DNA from 4 places in the Staphylococcus carnosus genome. Region 1 is predicted to be linked to each of the others. Evidence: riboswitches for the same ligand, from Rfam matches in the RefSeq annotation. Region 1 holds a riboswitch; each other region holds the start of a gene.
What was found. Region 1 has a riboswitch for S-adenosylmethionine ahead of DYE31_RS01410 (methionine ABC transporter ATP-binding protein). Riboswitches for the same ligand answer to the same signal wherever they lie in the genome.
Positions count from the first base shown of each region.

Region 2: linked by a shared signal. The riboswitch ahead of DYE31_RS07470 (O-acetylhomoserine aminocarboxypropyltransferase/cysteine synthase family protein) and the one ahead of DYE31_RS01410 (methionine ABC transporter ATP-binding protein) in region 1 are both predicted to bind S-adenosylmethionine.
Region 3: linked by a shared signal. The riboswitch ahead of DYE31_RS12530 (aminotransferase class I/II-fold pyridoxal phosphate-dependent enzyme) and the one ahead of DYE31_RS01410 (methionine ABC transporter ATP-binding protein) in region 1 are both predicted to bind S-adenosylmethionine.
Region 4: linked by a shared signal. The riboswitch ahead of metK (methionine adenosyltransferase) and the one ahead of DYE31_RS01410 (methionine ABC transporter ATP-binding protein) in region 1 are both predicted to bind S-adenosylmethionine.

Region 1 is NZ_UHCT01000001.1:338,622-343,951, forward strand. Features, by position in the region: gene DYE31_RS01400 (YSIRK-type signal peptide-containing protein) at 1-1,745, shown strand, start outside; SAM riboswitch class I at 2,369-2,475, shown strand; gene DYE31_RS01410 (methionine ABC transporter ATP-binding protein) at 2,594-3,610, shown strand; gene DYE31_RS01415 (methionine ABC transporter permease) at 3,612-4,271, shown strand; gene gmpC (dipeptide ABC transporter glycylmethionine-binding lipoprotein) at 4,295-5,140, shown strand; tRNA gene DYE31_RS01425 (tRNA-Ser) at 5,259-5,330, opposite strand, start outside.
Region 2 is NZ_UHCT01000001.1:1,543,177-1,548,506, forward strand. Features, by position in the region: gene DYE31_RS07465 (homoserine O-acetyltransferase/O-succinyltransferase family protein) at 27-920, opposite strand; gene DYE31_RS07470 (O-acetylhomoserine aminocarboxypropyltransferase/cysteine synthase family protein) at 922-2,202, opposite strand; SAM riboswitch class I at 2,265-2,362, opposite strand; gene mprF (bifunctional lysylphosphatidylglycerol flippase/synthetase MprF) at 2,546-5,071, opposite strand; gene DYE31_RS07480 (AI-2E family transporter) at 5,245-5,330, opposite strand, start outside.
Region 3 is NZ_UHCT01000001.1:2,561,130-2,566,459, forward strand. Features, by position in the region: gene DYE31_RS12530 (aminotransferase class I/II-fold pyridoxal phosphate-dependent enzyme) at 466-1,626, opposite strand; SAM riboswitch class I at 1,724-1,835, opposite strand; gene DYE31_RS12535 (hypothetical protein) at 1,946-2,617, opposite strand; gene DYE31_RS12940 (hypothetical protein) at 2,711-2,884, opposite strand; gene DYE31_RS12540 (hypothetical protein) at 2,899-3,828, opposite strand; gene noc (nucleoid occlusion protein) at 3,963-4,805, opposite strand; gene rsmG (16S rRNA (guanine(527)-N(7))-methyltransferase RsmG) at 4,852-5,330, opposite strand, start outside.
Region 4 is NZ_UHCT01000001.1:1,156,034-1,161,363, forward strand. Features, by position in the region: gene ytkD (RNA deprotection pyrophosphohydrolase) at 46-519, shown strand; gene DYE31_RS05590 (alpha/beta hydrolase family protein) at 503-1,282, shown strand; gene pckA (phosphoenolpyruvate carboxykinase (ATP)) at 1,332-2,924, opposite strand; SAM riboswitch class I at 3,087-3,202, shown strand; gene metK (methionine adenosyltransferase) at 3,311-4,507, shown strand; gene DYE31_RS05605 (NERD domain-containing protein) at 4,599-5,330, shown strand, end outside.

The DNA of each region.
Region 1 (5,330 bases):
GTACAGCTGTTATTTCTAAAGGAGATAAAGGAGCAGGTGGTCAATCGATTACTGTTCAAAATGTAGGACCGGATGCAGATGGCAATACAGAAGTCACATTCTCAGATGGCTCTAAAGTCACAATTCCAAAAGCTAAAGATGGTATCGATGGTAAATCTATCACTATTACAGGCAACGAAACATTACCTAGTGGAGATATTAAGGTCACATTCAGTGATGGACACGAAATTATTGTTCCTAAAGGAACAAAAGGTGATGCTGGAGACTCTGTAACAATTGTTAAAACAACTAAAGATCCAAATGGCAATACAGTGGTTTCATTCAGCGATGGAAGCAGCGTTACAATTCCTAAAGGAGACAAAGGTGATAAAGGTGATGATGGTACTTCTGTAACTATTACAGGAACTGAAGTACAACTTGACGGCTCTACAAAAGTCACATTCTCAGATGGTCGTGAAATTAATATTCCTAAAGGTAAAGATGGCAAATCTGTGACAATCACTAAAGCTGAACCAGATGCAGATGGCAATACAGTTATTGACTTCAGTGATGGTTCTAAAGTGACTGTACCAAAAGGTAAAGATGGCAAATCAATCACGGTACCAAAAGGCCAAGATGGCAGATCTGTTTCAGTGAAAGGTTCTCATCTAGATAAAGACGGCAACACTGTTGTTGAATTTACTGACGGTAATGTTATCACTGTCTTAAAAGGACGAGATGGCAAAGATGGTGTTGATGGCAAATCGATTACAGTAACAGGACAAAAAGTAGATCCGAATGGTAATACTATTGTTGTATTCAGTGATGGCCGCGAAATTACAATTCCAAAAGGAAAAGATGGTATATCTGTAACTGTGAAAAATTCACATCCAGATAAAGATGGTAACACAATCGTTGAATTCAGTGACGGTAATACAATTACAGTCTTGAAAGGCCAAGATGGACGTGATGGTCTAAACGGTAGAGATGGAAGAGATGCTCAACCATATACACCTGTTATTATTGTTAATAACTATATTGACGCTTATAATACGCACGTTGTTTGTTTGAGTGATGGACGTAAAATTGAAATTCCATGTTGTCCGAATGGTCAGCCTGTTATTATTGTAGGTTATTACTACGACACTGTTGGAAATATTGTTTTACAATGTGGCGATAATTCACGTGTAATTGTTCCATGTCAAAAATCAATACAACCATCAGTATCTATTCCGATGATTCCATTGGTACCAGCACAACCAAGTGTACCAGTGCAACCAAGTGTACCAGCACAACCAAGTGTGCCAGCACAACCGAGTGTACCAGTACAACCGAGTGTACCAGTGCAACCAAGTGTTCCTGTAGATCCGAATGGTCAGATTGAAACACCAAACATACCTGGTCCGCAAACACCGAAAGAACCTACTCAACCAGGAGGCTATACACCATTTGTCCCTAATAATTCAGGTGATCAATTTGTGCCAGAACAGCCGAATACTGATACAAAAGTGCCTTCAGTAGAAAAAGATAATAACGAAGGTAATCATGTAACAGATGAGAATAGAGGTTACACAACTAGAAAAACAAATACAGATATTAAAGTTGAAAAGGCTAATAAAACAAAATCAGCTCAACCTCAACAAAAAGTGAAAGCATTGCCGAATACAGGTAGCGATAATACAGCACCGATGTTGTATGGTACTATCTTTGCAGGTTTAGGAACAGCAATGGTATTTGGTATGAAACGTCGTAAAAATAAAAATTAAATATATGTTTTAATTTTGAGAATCAGGCTTTAATGCCTGGTTCTTTTTTTATGATGAATACTGTTAATTCAAATTATAGTGTATATATTGTTGTTGCGATTTCTTGACGTAACTGACGTTATATTCGGTTTATATATTGTTTGATCAATTGATACTATCTAAATATATAAACGAAACCATGCATTTATTAAAGCCATGAAAGTGAGTTATATCATATGATAAAGTGAACATAGAATATACAAAGGAGCGAAGATGAATGAAAGTATCCGGAGAGGTCAGATTTACGATTACATTGATATTAGTATTTGGAATAGGCTTTATAATACAAAATTTCTTTACTACGAATAATTGGGTAACTTTTCTAATTAAGCTTGTTATCAACGTAATAGTAGCTTTAGTTTTAACAGTATTAATCAATTTTATTTTTGAAAAGATAGAGAAAAACAAAACTGGTAAATGAACTGTTTTTAAGCATTTTTATCATTGATTTGAATACTTGCAAACGCTTACTGCTGTAGTGTTTAGAATAAAGTTGAAATTAACAATTTTCTAAAAATTAATGTTGACTTTTTCACTCAGTAATGTAATATATGGAATATAAATAAATGAATTGAATACATAAACTCTTATCCAGAGAGGTGGAGGGACAGGCCCTACGAAACCTCGGCAGCAGGATCAGTTATAAATGATTACTGTGCCAATTCCTACAGCGGAGCTGTAAAGATGAGACGAGCCGATATATTATTCCGAGGACTTGTTTCATTGTCCCCGGAATTTTTATTTTTCAAAATAAAAATCTAAATAGAGGCAAAATTCATTTATTTCAAATTATCAGAGGGGGCTATTCAATGATTGAGTTCAAGGATGTCACTAAAACATTCCATAAGCGCTCAACAGAAATTCAAGCTTTGAAAGATGTCAGTTTTACTGTAGAACGTCAAGAAATCTATGGTGTCATCGGCTATAGTGGTGCCGGTAAAAGTACATTAATCAGAATGGTAAATAAGCTTGAAGATGTAACGTCTGGAGAAGTTATTGTCGATGGACATCGTATAGATCAATATAGCAAGAAATCATTACGCAAAGTCAAAAAGAATATTGGCATGATATTCCAACACTTCAATTTATTAAACTCAAAAACAGTATTCAGTAATGTGGCAATGCCATTAATTCTTGAAGGCAAAGACAAAAAATACATAAAAGAGAAAGTAGAGGAAATGCTTGATTTCGTTGGTCTTGGAGATAAAGGAACACAATATCCGAATGAACTTTCAGGTGGTCAAAAACAAAGAGTGGCGATTGCACGAGCACTTGTAACAGATCCTAAAATTTTGTTGTGTGATGAAGCAACGAGTGCATTAGACCCAGCAACAACTGATTCTATCTTGCAGCTTTTAAAACGCGTTAATGAAACATTTGAAGTTACAATTTTATTAATTACACATGAAATGAGTGTTATTCAAAAAATTTGTGACAAGGTTGCTGTAATGGAACAGGGTCGAGTTATCGAAAAAGGCACTGTGCTAGACGTGTTCAGCCATCCGAAAACTAAAACGGCTAAGAACTTTGTTTCTACTGTCATCAGTACTGATATCAGTGACAAGATGATACATCAGTTACCGACAGATGAAAATTATCAAGATGTGAAAGTTTATATGGAAGGTTCTCAATTAGGTTTATCAGTTATCCAGACATTGATTAAAACATTCAATTTAGATGTTAATGTGATTTATGCTTCTATGTCTGATATTCAAGATACTTCAGTGGGATATCTGACATTACGTATTAAAGGTTCTGATGAAGAGAAACAGCATGCATATGATTACTTGAAACAACATCACATCGAATATGAGGAGGTTGGATAATATGCTAGGTTCATCATTAGATTCATCTCAATTATGGGAAGCACTTTATCAAACGTTATTGATGGTTTCGATTTCATTAGTAATCGGTGCATTAATCGGAATTCCATTAGGCATTCTGCTTGTTGTTACAAAGAAAAATGGAATTTGGGAAAATGTTGCAGTTTACCATATCTTGAACCCGATTATTAATATCTTCCGTTCTATTCCATTCATTATTTTGTTAATTGCGATTGTGCCATTCACAAAATTGATTGTAGGAACATCAATCGGGACAGCAGCAGCTATCGTACCATTAACAGTATATGTTGCACCTTATATTGCACGTTTGGTTGAAAACTCTTTGTTAGAAGTAGATTCAGGTGTAATTGAGGCGGCACATGCAATGGGCGCTTCACCTTTCCAAATTATTCGTTACTTTTTAATGCCAGAAGCTTTGGGCTCTTTAATCTTAGCGATTACAACTGCGATTATTGGTTTAATCGGTTCAACAGCAATGGCAGGTGCAGTAGGTGGCGGTGGTATTGGTGACTTGGCATTAGCATATGGTTATCAACGTTTTGATACTATCGTCATTGTGATTACAGTAGTTATCTTAGTGATTATGGTTCAGCTGATTCAATCTCTCGGGAATGTCTTAGCTAAGAAAATTCGCAGAAATTAATCAAACAAAGGGGTATTTAGGATATGAAAAAATTATTAGTATTATTAATGGCATTAGTCGTTGTACTTGCTGCATGTGGCGGCAATAAAAAAGATGACAAGACAGTGACAGTAGGGGTAGCATCAGATGATACGAAAGTATGGGATAAAGTAAAAGAACTTGCGAAAAAAGATGGAATCAACGTTGAAATCAAGAAGTTCTCTGATTACAACGTACCGAACAAGGCGCTAAATGATGGGGATATCGACATGAACGCATTCCAACACTTCGCATTCTTACATGAATATGAAAAAGCAAACAAAGGTACACATATCACACCAATCCGCACAACAGTTTTTGCACCATTGGGTATTTATTCTAAGAAAATCAAAGATATTAAAGATTTGAAAAAAGGTGCAAAAGTTGTTATTCCTAATGACGTTTCTAACCAAGCACGTGCATTGAAATTATTAGAAAGTGCTGGTTATATCAAACTTTCTAAAGACTTTGGTTTAAAAGGCAGTAAAAAAGATATCGTTGAAAACAAAAAAGATCTAGATATTAAAGCAGTTGATGCACAACAAACAGCACGTTCTTTAGATGATGTTGATATCGCAGTTATTAATAACGGTGTTGCATCAAAATCAGGATTAGATCCTAAAAAAGACCCGATCTTCTTAGAAAAAGATAATACAAATACTTCTAAACCTTACATCAACATCATTGCAGTTAATGATAAAGACAAAGACAACAAAACATATAAAAAAGTTGCTGAATTGTATCATTCTAAAGAAGCAAGAAAAGCATTAAAAGAAGACACTAAAGACGGCGAAAAAATCGTTGACTTATCACAAAAAGAAATTAAAGAGATTACAGATAGCTTGAAATAAAGTGAGAGAATAAACAGGCATTTCTAAAATATAGGAGTGTCTGTTTTTTTGTATGTTGTATGTAAAAATCGCAACAAAAAAGCTTCGACTCAAAATTTTGAATCGAAGCTTTAAGTAGCGGAGAAAGAGGGATTCGAACCCCCGCGAGCCGTTAAGCCCCTGTCGGTTTTCAAGACCGATCCCTTCAGCC
Region 2 (5,330 bases), 1.2 Mb from region 1:
TATTTATATTTATAAACATTCTACTATCATTCTAAAATATTAATTTCATCATGATGCCATCTATTTTTTTCCATCATATCAGTCCAATTTTGGAATAATTGCTGCGCAAATGGAATCCAATACGCTGGAAGTGGTTTAAGCGTATCTCCACGGAAGTAATTTTTAGGTTTAGCCGCCGCTTCCCCATTCTTCTCTCTATCTCTCACATACTCATTCAACAACGTATCCGCTTCATACTCAAAATGACCGCCGATATATAAATCCGTCCGTGCTTGATTAGAGATAAAATCTACTCCCGTATAAGGACTATACGTAATCACATCTAAATCCGCTTCATCCATCACCTCATAAGGATCCATAAACGAACCGCGAGACTGTGGAATAATATATTCAGGAATCGCATCTAATACAGGATGTTCTTGCATAATGTGATAACGATAAATCCCCGTCATCTTTTCAGGAAACATTCTTTTTTGAATCCCATATCGGTAATTCAATGCAAACTGTGCGCCCCAGCAGATAAACATACGCAACTTCACATGTCTATCAGACCAATCATAGATTTTTTTCAATTCCTCTACATAATCCACTTCAGAAAAAGAAAGATGTTCAACAGGTGCCCCTGTCATAATCAAACCATCATAATAATGATCCTTAATATCATCAAATTCCTTATAATACTGCTCAGCACGTTCATTCGAAGAAGTTCGGCTTTGATGGGTAACAGGATAAATAAAATCAACATTAATCGAATGATCCGTTTGTCCAAATAATCGTAACAGCTGACTTTCAGCATCTTCTTTAACCGGCATCAAATTAACAATTAAAAGATTCAAACCCTCATTCATCCGTTTATCTGAAAAAGCAATGTGCTCTGCTTTCAATGCAGGCAGAATAGGAATTCCATTGGTAAACAGCATATTAAATCGCGTCTAATCCTTTTTCTAAGTCATTAAGGATATCATCAATATGTTCAAGTCCTACAGAAATACGAATTGTTTCAGGTGTAATACCTGCAGACAATTGTTCTTCAGGCGTTAATTGAGCATGCGTTGTAGAAGCCGGATGAATCACTAATGATTTAGCATCCCCCACATTCGCAAGCAATGAGAACAATTCTAAGGACTCGATAAATTTGATACCTGCATCATAACCGCCTTTGACACCGAAAGTGAAAATAGAACATGCACCTTTAGGTAAGTATTTTTCTTTTAAATCATAATACTCGCTTGTAGGCAAACCTGCATATTTCACCCACTCTACTTTTTCATGATTATTCAAGAACTCAGCTACTTTTTCAGCATTTTCAACATGACGTTCCATTCTTAAAGACAATGTTTCTAAACCTTGAAGTAATAAGAAAGCATTCAATGGAGATAAACAAGCCCCTGTATCACGTAATAATGTTGTTCTGATTTTAAATGCTAATGCCGCTTCACCAAATGCATCTGCAAATACTAAATCATGATAAGAAGGATCTGGTTCTGTCAATCCAGGGAATTTATCATTTTGTTTCCAATCGAAGTTGCCTCCATCTACAACCACACCGCCCATAGAAGTACCATGACCGCCAATAAACTTAGTTGCAGAGTGCACTACAATATTCGCACCATGTTCAATCGGTCTGAATAAGTACGGAGAAGCAAATGTATTATCTACGATTAACGGGATACCTGCTTCACGCGCAATTTCTGCCAACGCTTCTACATCTTCTACATTACCTTCAGGGTTGCCGATTGTTTCAATATAAATCGCTTTTGTATTGTCTTTAATCGCATTTTTTACTTCGTCCAAATTCTTGCTGTCGACAATAGAAACATCGATACCGTATTTCGGCAATGTATGGTTGAATAAAGTATACGTACCGCCATATAATGTAGAGCTCGCTACAATATGGTCTCCTGCTTCAGCAACGGTTTGTACCGCATACGTAATCGCTGCCATACCTGAAGATACTGCTACCCCTGCAGAACCGCCTTCTAATTCAGCTACACGTGTTTCAAATACTGCTACAGTCGGGTTAGTTAAACGAGAGTAGATATTACCGAGTGCATTCAAACCAAATAAATCTGCTGCGTGTTGTGTGTCGTCAAATGTGAATGATGTCGTTTGGTAAATTGGTACTGCTCTTGAATGCGAAGCCGAATCCACCTCTTGCCCTGCGTGTAATTGTAATGTCTCAAATTTAAAATCGTTTGTCATGTTCCATTTCCTCCTTATTTAACATAAAAAAATAGCCTACCTGAAAAGATAGACTTAAAGATCTCTTATCTTTCAGGTCTTCACCTGCTGGAATTAGCACCTAACTTAAATAGGTTGCCTGGTATCGTCGGGCCAGTCCCTCCACCATTCTGGATAAGTTTTATTTAATTTAATTCAGAGTATAAAACTAATCTCACCCATTGTCAACAGACTATTCTCGTTTTTCTGAAAATCAGATAATTTTTTACATTCCCTTACGCTACTTTAAAAAGTTGTTAAACAAAGTGTTTTAATCACAAAAAACCTGATTGCCTTAATCCAGACAATCAGGTTGATAATATTACTAATTTTTAGAGCGGATAACACGAAGTACTTTAATCATATTCTGTCCAAGTGAACTATGTCTTGAATACACTAAGTATCTCGGTTCCCAATGTGGTTTAAATTTTTCTTTATACTGTCTTAAGCCGCGGAAGCGGTATAAATTATTAAAGTGTTCAAAAATACGGCCTGCGATACGTTCATTCAAATATGAAAATTCAGTTTGTCCCACATTAGAAAGTGTCGCCATACCCATGTTGAAAGCTTTATAATCATGTTCTTGCCCCCATAACAGCATGTGCAAATACAAACCATCCATTAACGGTAAATCAACATCCGGCAGCCAGCGGATTAAATCCACTGAAATAGAATCATTATAATGCGTCGGCATTAAACTGCAAAAAGCGATAATTTTACCGTCTTTTTCTTTCAAAATACCGACAGGTGCTTTTGAGATATAACTTTCTGTAAATTGACCGACAGAAAAATGCATTTCATTTTTGCCATCCAACCATGCATCACTGACATGTTTAAGCTGCGCAAACAACTCTTTTGAAAACGGCGGATCAATAATTTCAAATTCGATTTCTTGATCTGCAATTTTATTTAAAGTGGCTCTGAAGCCTCTGCGTTTTTTACCTGAAGTCGTAAAAGTAGTCAAATCAATAACCGCTTCTTCACCTAATTTAAAGAACTGATTGCCGAAATCATGATATAAAGGCATGTAACGATCGCTTGCTTGATAGAAAATAATTTCATAACCCATAGTAAGCGCATAATCGTAAAGCGATTCTAATAAATGATTGAAGCGTGCTGGATTACCGATAGGATCTCCTAATACAACCAGTGTATTGGATTTATAACGATACATTACAAACGCTTCTTTTGACTCATCCATAAAGACATCTTTATCTCCGCTGTGTATCAAGTGGCTTAAATAGTTGCCGCCGAATTGCTCGATAATTTCTGAACAGCGTTCAAAATCTGGTTTTGGTCGTGCTTTAGAGTAAGCTTGTTCAAATAACCATACAATGAATGCGACGATGATAAAAATCACAATAGCAGTCATCCATAAATAATAACGTAATAAAGAGGTATCTAACTCAATTTTATATGCATCTAAGGCATTCAATACAAATTTAATAACATAGTGGTTTAAAATCAGCATCAACGCACTGACAACAAACATCGCCACAATGTGACGCATGCGCAATGGGCGTTTCAAAATTGTTGTTTTATTGAATGAGTAAACCAGTAATGCGAATAAAACAACAAGCCAAAACATCAGCAATATTGATGTATTCAGATAAAGCGTAATACCGAAAATTAAAATAATCGCAACAAGCGCAAATAAAATGGCACGTCGGCTTTGTTGGAAAATACCGCGTACATTCAGCATCAGTATTAAACAAGCGCTCGTATGAATCGTTACGATAATGTAGTAAAACATATGGTTAGGATCATATAAACCATCGTATATAATCGACACGTTATTCAATAAGAACATCAAACTCGTCAACGCGACTAAGATACCTAAAGATAATGACGGTATTTTAGAGAATACTGTTTTTTGATAAGAGAATAAAAACGATGTGACTTCTTTAGCCGGCGTGTAATAACGAGATTGTTCAATATAACGTCTTGCAGATGTCCCGAATTCAAAGATGGATAATATCATTGAAATTAACAGCGGGATAAAGTAATAGGCAAAACGATACATTAAAAGTCCTAAAAGTACTTTTTCTTCAGGTAAGCCTAAATGTTTCAGACCTACTAAAATAACAACATCAAATGCACCGAATCCACCTGGAATAAAACTGATCAGACCTGCAATCGCAGCGATGATAAAGATACCGATTACAGATGTATAAGGCACATCTAAATGTACAACACGTAAAGAGAAGTACAATACAGTACTTGCTGCAATCCATTCAACTGCTGATACTAACGTTAAATAAACACCCGTTAAACGATGGTTTTTTTGTACTGGTTTTTTCACCGTAAAAATAATAAAAACCGGTAAGAATAATGCCACGATATACATCATAATATGTACGACTTGATATTTATCTAAAAGATGCGAGGCATTAAAGATATGGGTCACTACTAGGATGGATAAAAAACTTAATCCTGTCAGCATAGATAATAAAACTAATGAAATATAGTGCATCAGTGTTTTAGTATCTTTGGTGTAATTTTTATACATTGCAAAACGCATACCTGCACCGATGAAACCGCCGAAACCGACAATAGAGTTCAGCGCATTAATAATGTAACTGATTCTGAATATCTTCCCTATTGAAATTTTCAATTTCAAGGTACGTACCATAATCAAGTCATAAAAGCTGAGCAATAAGATAGAAGCACCGCCTAATGCAAATACACCTGTCAATTCTGCTCTATTTAATTTTTCAAAAAGAATAAAGGCCTTTTTGAAATCCACATTAGAAATCTCTCTGTATAAAATCGAGGCCACAATAATGAATAACACGGTCGCAAAAACAACTTTTGCGATTGTCAGGAGACGACTTTTTAATTCTTTTGACATTTTTTCACTCAATTCTTGTTTGTTTTTTTATTAAAAGTTAATTATTTGATTTAATTGTTAACAAATAATTCTAAACTACTTAATAGCAATATACCACATTCCTAAAACTTTAAAAATTTAAAAACAGGCAATCACACCTAACAAAAGTGTCATTGCCTGTTTGAGTGCCTGTATTAACGTACTTCGTTGTTAGGGTTATCTTTCCATTCTTCGCTTGATACTTCATAAGGCTCTGAATCTTGGCCATAATAACGGTTAT
Region 3 (5,330 bases), 2.2 Mb from region 1:
AAAGAAGACACTGGATATATGGCAGCACCTCCCACCACCCCGTGTGTGTTGTAGCCGTATATCCAGTGTTCTATTTTTTTGAAGATTATTCCTAAAATTTATATATAGTAAAATAATGAGAGATGAAACAACTTTTGTTGTCTCACCTCTCATTTTTTTCGTTGTGCTTTTGTAACTTTCAAAGTGATTTACACAGTAACTTTAACAGTCGCTGCTTATTTATTGTTAAAGAAAGACAATAAATAATAGTCGATTATGCACCCAACATAATCGACTATTTCAATAAGCCTAAGGTAGAATATGGCTCAGACCATACGCCTAACATTTTTACACTCAGTCTTCTTTACCAGGACGTCTGAATGTTTTTTATTACACCTGCATAATAGCATCTTTTGTAACTTCTTAGAATTATAATATGTGGCTGAACTGCCTAAAATGTAGTTTCTGTTTGGTATTAATTTACAGTTATTTTTTATACATAGGGCTAAGTGATTTCAACCGCTTCGCTGCTTCATCTAATTGTTCATCGTCTAACGCAAGAGAAACACGTACATAATGATTGCCATTATCGCCAAATGGAATACCCGGGGCAACTAATATTGACTGATCTTGTAATAGGAATTCCACAAATTGTTCTCCAGTATAGCTTTCAGGTGTCTTTAACCATAAGAAAATACCACCTGTCATAGGTTCATATGGAATAGCACCTTCATCTAAAATAGCAGTAAAGCGATCTCGACGTTTTCTGAACACTTCACTTTGTTGTTCTAAAAAATCATCATAATTATTCAAAGCAAAAGTAGCCGCATCTTGTAATGCACCGAACATGCCAGCGTGGTGATGTGTATGATATTTCTTCAATGCTTGAATAACATCTTTATTCCCCAATGCAAAACCAACACGATAACCTGACATATTATATCCTTTAGACAGCGAGTAGACTTCTATCGCTACATCCTTTCCATCTTTTGATTGCAAAATACTTGGGTTTTTATGATCAAATCCAAAGGCAGCATAGGCAAAATCGTGTACGATTTTAGTTTGCGTTCCTTTGAATTTTTGAATCGCTTCATCGAACACTTCTTGTGTTACTGTAGAGCCTGTCGGGTTATTCGGATAAGTTAAATAGATGAGCTTCGTTTGTTTCAAGATATCCTCAGGCACTTTATCCCAATCGGGCTGATAATTCGGAGGTTCTAACTCTAATGCATAGGGATGCGCATCCGCAAATAAAACGCCAGCCAGATAATCTGTATATCCAGGGTCAGGCAGCAATACATAATCTTCTGGATTAACAATACAGTTCGGTAAGCCTACCAGACCATTTTTAGTGCCGTATAAAATACATACTTCATCATCTTTATCTAATTCAACGCCATATTGACGTTGATAAAAATCGACAATTGCTTGTTTGAACGTTTCTTTTCCATGGAACGCGCCATATTTCTGGTTTTCAGGAAGTCTCAAAGCGTCCGCAAATTCATCGACAATTCCTTTAGGTGTTTCTCCATCTGGAATACCTACTGCCATGTTGATGAGAGGAAGCGGTCCATGTTCAATTTTTCTTCCCATTGTTTTTCCAAAATAACTATCCGGTATCTTAGCTAATCTTCTTGACATCACCATTCATAGTTCCCCCTTTTATTTTGATAGATACGTCATACTTTTTTCAAAAAAAGCTATATGTCACTGTATAAGCAACATATAGCCTACTATGTATATGCACCTATCTTTCAAGTTGTACTTGTTGGATGAAGCACAGTGAGGTCAGTCTAAATAACCTTCTGTTGCTGAAGCTTCATAGGGCCAATTCCCTCTGCTTCTCTTGATAAGTTTGATTAATATAATTAACGTCTCTCATTGTACTAAAAATTCTGACATTTTTCAATTATAGTAAGGAGCATAAAAAACTCCACAACATATAAGCTGCAGAGTTTTATAAATATTATTCCGGTTGTCCTTTAGAATCAAATTTTTCTACTGAACCGTCGGAATTAACGATATACGAACCTGCAAGGTTGCCAGACTTATCCACGAATGAGAAGCCCCAACTTCCATCACTCTTTTGTTCAGGTTCTTTATACGTATAAGTGCTTGTATCTAATTTATGACCTTCGTAGTCTTCCACTTTATCAATCACATTAGCACGTGTTACTGTGCCACTTGAACTCGTGCTTTCTTTAGCGTTGCTTTCAGAAGAAGAATCAGACTTGCTGCTTGTTCCTACTTCAGGCGTTTCACTAACCGAAATCATATTTACCACTTTAGAAAAGTTTGGATTATCCTTATATTTTTCATACAAGTCTTTAAGGTTATAAATTGCACCGTAATCCAATAATTGTTGGTACGTATTTGTTCCTTGCTCAGGCATGATAATGATTTGTGAATCTGTCATAGCCATCATCGTAAGGTAGTTACCTTTTGATTCATATGACTCATAAACATCCATATTAGAAGGCTGTCCTGGTACTTGTCCATCAAATGTTCTTTGGAATTTAATATTTTGGATAGATTTTTGTACCTTTTTCAAACTATCCAATTTCTCATAACTATGGTTTAATAATTCTTCTGCTGAAATGGTTGTTTTTGCATACTTTGAATGTCCCACTGCAAACATTGCTAAAGCAATCTTATCTTTGTTAGTGAGTTGTTTAAAGCTTTTGATATTATCAGATGTTTTTTCTGATTCGGAATTATCTTTTTCACTATTCTATTCTGAAAATCTTTCTTTATTGGTTTGTTTTTCAGAAGTTTTATTATCCTTATGCTTTGCTTCTTGTTTATTATCTTTTTTGCTGTCTGATGATTTATTGTCACTGTGCCCGCATCCTGAAAGTAAGAGGGCTAACGTTGCAGAAGCAGCAAACAAATACTTCATTTTCATCTGTTGAAGTCCTCCTATTCAGGTTGTCCTTTAGCATCAAATTTTTCTACTGAACCATCTGAATGAACGATGTAAGACCCTGCAAGTTTGCCTGACTTATCTACAAATGAGAAGCCCCAACTTCCATCACTCTTTTGTTCAGGTTCTTTATACGTGTAAGTGCTTGTATCTAATTTATGACCTTCATAGTCTTCTACTTTATCTATCACATTAGCACGAGTTACTTTTTCTCCAGAGTCTGATGAACTGCTTTTGCTGTCACTGCTTGAATCATCCTCTTTTGGTGCAGGCTCAGCTGATTCTGTAAAAGTAATAAGATTTGCTACTTGTTGGAAATTTCTATCTTTATATTGGTTATAAAGATCTTTAACGTCATATAACCCACCAATATTTACTAACTGTTGATATGGATTAATCCCTTGCGTACCCGAAATTAAAACTTGAGTATCACTCACTCCAATAACAACAACCGAAGCTGCCTTAGAATTATTTGAATAATAAAAATCCATATTTTGAGGTGCGCTTGGAATATATTTAGGCACATCTTCAACTTTAGATAATTTTAATTGTTGAATTGTACGTTGAATATCCCCCCCATTTCCATTTTGAACATAACTATGATTCAATAATTCACTAGGAGTGACTGTAAAATCGGCTGATTTAGGTGCGTATAATGCCAAAGCGACCTTTTCTTGAGGTGTAAGTTGACTCACAGGTTTAACGTTTGAATTTGACTCTTTTTTAGATTCAGAACTTTTACTAGATTGATTTTTATTCGTTGAGCTTGATGTTGAATTTGATTCTTTTTTCTCAGTTTTTTGATTATCGTCTTTTTTAGTCTTTTCTTCATGCTTAGTATCGTTGTCCGATTTTTCTTGCGAACCGCAACTTGCTAATAAAATAGTAAGTGCTGCTGTAGCAGAAAATAGATGCTTAATTTTCATGATTGCTATTTCTCCCCTTTATATAATTAAGATACACTCTTAATTATATAAAAAAGGGTGGACACATTGTATACTTCTAATTAGTTTTTTTAAAACAATTTAAAAAAAGTCACTCGCACAGTAGCGAATGACTTTTATCGTTTATAAACTCTTATTTTTATTTCTAAATAATCATCACAATCACGTTCTTTTTGTTCTATATGGATACCGCTTTGTTCTATTTTATCTAAGCTGCTTTGAAGTGTTTCGCGTGCGTTTGTTAAGTCTTTAGCAAATTGGAATGGCTTAGCTTTTACTTTTTCAGGACCAACCAGGCTTTTCACCCTTGCTTCTGTTTGTTTAACATTCAGATGCTGATCGATAATCGTTTGAACCATTTCTTCTTGTTGTTCGAAAGTTAAGCTCAGTAATGCTCTAGCGTGGCGTTCTGTTATCTTTCCTTCAGAAAGTTTTTGTTTCACTTTAGGCGCAAGCTTCAATAAACGCAATTTATTTGCAATAAAGCTTTGGCTTTTGCCGACACTTTGTGCCAATTCACTTTGTGTTGTATCTCCAAGCTCTAATAACTTTTGATACGCTTCAGCTTCTTCAACAGCTGATAAATTTTCACGTTGAATATTTTCAATCAATGCTACAACAGCAGTTTCTTCATCTGTCATTTCACGAATGATGACATCTGCATAAGCCATTTGATTAGTACTCAATGCTCGGAAACGACGTTCTCCTGCAATGATTTCAAACATACCTTCTTCAATCGGACGCACGACAATGGGTTGAAGCAGTCCATGTTCTTGAATAGATTCAGCGAGTTCATTAATCTTATTCTGATCAAAAACTTGTCTCGGCTGATATCGATTCGGCACAATGCGCTCAATTTGAATGGATTCAACATTATTATTACGTTCTTCTTCTGTATAGCCTGTGATATCTTCGTCTTTATTTGTTAAACCGAATAGTTTAGAAAAAGGCTTTTTCATTGTCCATTCTCTCCCTCTAAATATACTTATATACTAATATTTATTTCTATTTTAGTAAAGGAGATTTATTAGGCGTACCTGCTTTTCGTGGATACTTTTTCGGTGTTTTACTGCGTTTTTCAATAATAATCATTTGACGTTCTCCTGCATCACCAGGTAATTCAAATGTTTCAACCGCTTCTACTCTTCCACCGAACACACCAATACCAAATCGAGCTTCCTCTAATTCTTCTTCACCTTTAGAAGATTTCATCGCGATAAAGTGGCCGCCTGTTTTCACTAACGGCAGACATAACTCGCTCAATACTGAAAGACGCGCTACAGCACGTGCTGTTACGATATCATAAGACTCCCGGTTGTCTCCTCTGACATTGCCGAAATTCTCTGCACGTTCATGAACAACACTGACACCGCGTAAGTCCAATGCATCAGCAAGATGATTTAAGAATTGAATACGTTTGTTTAATGAATCTACAATCGTCACTTTTAATTGCGGGAACACAATTTTCAAAGGAATACTTGGGA
Region 4 (5,330 bases), 820 kb from region 1:
AACGATTTATATTTTAGCATATTAACCAAAGGAATGTGATAGAACGTGATTACTAATGATCAATTTAATAATAAGATTGAGATGCAATTTACAAATCCTGATGATCAAGCAAATGGAGAACACGTTCTTGCAATACCGCTATATCAAGGGAAGTATATATTAACAAACCATAAAAAGCGTGGTATAGAATTTCCTGGCGGTAAAATAGAAAAGAATGAAACAAGTGAAAATGCGATAAAGCGTGAATTATTTGAAGAAACGGGTGCAATTGTTCAAGATATGCAGTATATTGCGCAATATACTGTATATCATCCGAACGGCAAAAGATGGTTTACAAAAGATGTATTTGCTGTGAATGTGAAAAAAATTGAAAGTAAACAAGATTATTTAGAAACAAATGGACCAGTAATAGTTCATACTTTGGATGCGATTGATGAGCATGAAAAGAGCTATTTGCTCACAGATGAAGTGATATTAAAATGTGCGGAAAGAGTGAATCAACTTGGACTTTATCAATAAAAAACGCATGCCGATTGATTTAAAGACACACATCGGCGAAGAAGTAACTTATAGAGTCGATCAGCTGAATGTCAAAGGTCTTATGCTTACTCCAAAGCAAGATGTAAAACGGATTGTAATTTATTTGCGTGGCGGAAAAGGGAAAGTCGGACGTGTCCGCACTGGTCGACTATTGCAATTTTCAGATCCTAATACATTAGTATTCGGTCCTTACTACAGAGGCAATAACGGCAGTGAAGGAAGAGATGAGTTTTCAGGAAAAGACTTGCACGATGTGACAAAAGCAATGGATATATTAAAATCACTATATCCTGATGCATACGTTCATGTTGTTGGTTTTTCACGTGGTGGATTGCAAGGATTATTAGCATTTCAGCATTTGCCAGCAAATAGTTATATCATTTGGGGCGGTGTTACAGATTTACATTTAATGTATGAAGAACGTGTAGACTTACGTGGAATGTTGCGGCGAATGGTAGGGCATCCTAAAAAAGATGAAGAAGCTTATCAAAAACGAGAGGCTTTGCAATATATTAATTCAAATAGTCCTCCTATACTGATTGTCCATGGCGGTAAAGATCATCAAGTAGGGATACACCAAGGTTATCATTTAGAAGAGTATTTAGAGAAAATAGGTCATAATTACCAAACATTTTATCAAATGGAAGAAGGTCATGTTCCGAGACCTAAAGCACTAAGCGAAGTACTTAAAGTGATTCATCAATGGATGGAAAATGTTGAACAGGAAAATAATAAGGTATGAGAAAACCCGGAATGGATATGAATCCTTTCCGGGTTTGAAAATGCATTTATTAAGCTTTAAATCCACCTTGTTCAGCAATATCTTTACTGTCATCGCCGAATTTTTTGAAGTTTTCTACGAAACGTGAAATTAAATCTTGTGCTTGTTCACGGTAAGCATCTTGATTACTCCAAGCATTAATAGGTTGTAAGATGGATTTTGGAACGTCTTTAATATCTTTAGGTACACTTAATCCGAATACTTCATCTTTTTCGAATTCAGCATTTTTTAATTCGCCTTTAATCGCTGCATCTACCATACGACGTGTATATTTTAAGCTGATACGACGACCAACGCCGTATTTACCACCAGTCCAACCAGTGTTAACTAAATATACTTCAACTTCATGCTTATCGATTAATTGACCAAGCAATTCAGCATATCTCTTCGGATTTAATGGCAAGAATGGTGCACCGAAACATGTTGAGAATGAAGGTACTGGTTCTGTAATACCACGTTCTGTACCAGCTAATTTTGAAGTGAATCCACTTAAGAAATGATATAATGCTTGTTCTTTAGTTAATTTAGAGATTGGAGGCAATACTCCGAATGCATCTGCAGTTAAGAATAAAATTGTATTAGGATGCGCAGCTTTTGAAGGTTTTGCAATGTTATCGATATAATCGATCGGATATGCTGCACGTGTATTTTCTGTGTATTTATTATCATCGAAGTCAACATTTCCATCTTCTTCAACAACTACGTTTTCTAAAATTGTACCGTAACGAATAGCATCATAAATTTGAGGTTCTTTTTCTTTTGAAAGATTGATTGCTTTAGCATAGCAGCCGCCTTCAATATTGAAGATACCATTTTTGTTCCAACCATGTTCATCGTCACCGATTAATTTACGATCTGGTGCTGCAGATAAAGTTGTTTTACCTGTACCTGATAAACCGAAGAATAAAGCAACATCGCCTTTTTCGCCTACGTTAGCAGAGCAATGCATACTCATAATATCTTGTTGAGGTAATAAGTAGTTCATAACTGAGAAAATACCTTTTTTCATTTCACCTGCATATTCAGTTCCCCCAATAAGAATGATACGGTGTTTGAAAGAGATAATTACAAATGTTTCAGAAGCTGTACCATCTTCTTCAGGGTTAGCTTTGAAGTGCGGTGCTGAAACAATTGTGAAGTTTGGTTTTATTTTTTCTGCTTCATCCTTTGAACTAGGGCGGATAAACATATTATGTGCAAACAAGTTATGCCAAGCCATTTCGTTTACAACTGTCAAACGAAGTTGTGTATCTTGGTCACTTCCTGCATAACCGTTAAAGACGTATAACTCGTCTTTTTGATCTAAGTAATCTAAAACTTTATCAGAAAGTCTCAAGAATTTTTCTTCTTCAATTGGTTGGTTGACTGAACCCCAGTCAATTGCATCTCTATAGGAAGGTTCGTTTACAATAAACTTATCTTTAGGAGAGCGTCCAGTGTATTGACCAGTCAATTGGTTTATTGCTCCTAATTCTGTCAGTTCGCCTTCATTATTGTCTAAAATCTTGTTGTAAAGTTGCGTTTTAGTGAGTTGAAATAGTGATGATGGTTTCTCAATCAAATGATTCAACTTTTGTAAATTTGTTTGTGCATCTACTGCCATTTTAAAAAACCCCTCCAGCGCGTAAGTAATATAATAAATTGTAAGCCTTTACATTTTCATAGTATAACATAATATGGTCATTATTCCACAACGGATTTGTGAAATTCAATTCGTCTAATTGACAATTTAAATCTGTTTGGGTAGTATTATTTGTAACGGATTCTCTTATCCTGAGTGGCGGAGGGACATGGACCCAACGAAGCCCAGCAACCTCTCCTAAGCGGAGAAAGGTGCCAAACCGTTTGCAAATGTCATAGAAGACGTTTGAACGATAAGAGCGAAAGGACGTCAAAGGGCTTTCTCTCTATGTTTATAGTGGAAAGCCCTTTTTAATTTGAGCTCGTAGATAGAGAATTTTCGTAATTAAAAATCAGAAGGAGTCAGTTATGTCGAATAATAGAAGATTATTTACGTCAGAATCTGTTACAGAAGGGCATCCTGATAAAATAGCAGACCAAATTTCAGATGCTATTTTGGATGAATTATTGAAAAAGGATCCGGATGCCAGAGTTGCATGCGAAACAGTAGTCACTACGGGAATGGCTATGATTGTCGGGGAGATTTCTACAGCAACTTATGTTGATTTTCCAAAAGTAGTAAGAGATACAGTTGAGGAAATCGGCTATACGAGAGCTAAATATGGTTATGACAGCCAAACAATGGCAGTTATGTCAGCAATTGATGAACAATCACCTGATATCGCACAAGCGGTTGATCGTGCATTAGAATATAGAAATGAAATCAGTGAGGAAGAAATCGAAGCTACTGGTGCAGGAGACCAAGGTTTAATGTTCGGTTTTGCGACGAATGAAACTGATACGTATATGCCGACGCCGATTTACTTTTCACACCAATTAGCGAAACGTCTTTCAGATGTACGCAAAGATGGTACTTTAAAATACTTGCGCCCAGACGGTAAAGTACAAGTCACAGTAGAATATGATGAAAATGATAAACCAGTTCGAATTGATACAATTGTAATTTCAACACAACATGCTGAAGATGTAACACTTGATCAAATTCAAGAAGACATCCGTAAACATGTGATTGATCCGATTGTACCTGCATCATTATTAGATGATGAAACTAAATTCTTTATCAATCCTACAGGCCGTTTTGTAATTGGCGGACCACAAGGTGATGCTGGTTTAACAGGCCGTAAAATCATTGTAGATACTTATGGTGGTTTTGCACGCCATGGCGGAGGATGCTTCAGTGGTAAAGATCCAACAAAAGTTGACCGTTCAGCAGCTTATGCAGCACGTTATGTAGCTAAAAATATCGTTGCAGCAGGTTTAGCTGATAAATGTGAAGTGCAACTTGCTTATGCTATCGGTGTAGCAGAGCCTGTTTCAATTTCAATTGATACTTTCGGCACAGGCAAAGTTCCTGAAAGTAAATTAGTTGAAGCTGTGCGTGATAATTTTGATTTACGTCCAGCTGGTATTATTAAAATGTTAGATTTAAAACGTCCTATTTATAAACAAACAGCTGCATATGGTCACTTCGGCCGTACAGATGTTGCATTACCTTGGGAACGCGTGGACAAAGTAGATGTATTGAAAGAAGCGGTCCAAGCATAATTTCTGCAATTTTCAAATGAAATTCAGGATTATTATCGATAGAATCGAAACTTTCCTTTATAATGATATTTAAGACAAGTAAAGGAGCGGAATGTGTATGGGACCATTGGAAATTGGTTTAGTTGCAGCGATAGTTATAGCTGTTATTTTCTTAATATTATTCTTAACTGCATTAAGCAGCAAAAAGAAAGCACAACAACAAGCAGAAGAACAATATGAAGCGAAAGAAAAAAGCTTGAAAGATAATTACGAAGATGAGCTTGAAAAAGAGCGTGTCGAACATAAGAAAACGGTAACGAAGCAACGAGCTGATTTTGATGCTACTGTAGATTCGAAAGACCGTGAAATCGACGCACTGAAACTTTTTTCAAAAAATCACAGTGAATACATCACTGATATGCGTTTGATAGGTATCAGAGAACGATTAGTAAAAGAAAAACGCATTCGTCCAGAAGATATGCATATTATGGCTAATATCTTCTTGCCTAAAAATGATATGAACGATATTGAACGAATCAGTCATTTAGTCTTAACACGCACAGGTTTATACATTATTGATTCTCAACTGTTAAAAGGACATGTATACAATGGCATCAGTAATAAACAATTTGCTGAATTACCGACAATTGAACATGTCTTTGATGTACTGGATTTAGATCCACGTACACCGCAAACATTAGTTTTAGATGAAAATGATGATAAACAATCTGCATCGTTTGTGAACTATTCAAATCAACTTCATTATGTTGAACAGTTAGCAGATGCATTACGTCGTAAATTAGATTTGAAATATACACCAATGGCTTTGCTATATTTCAATCCT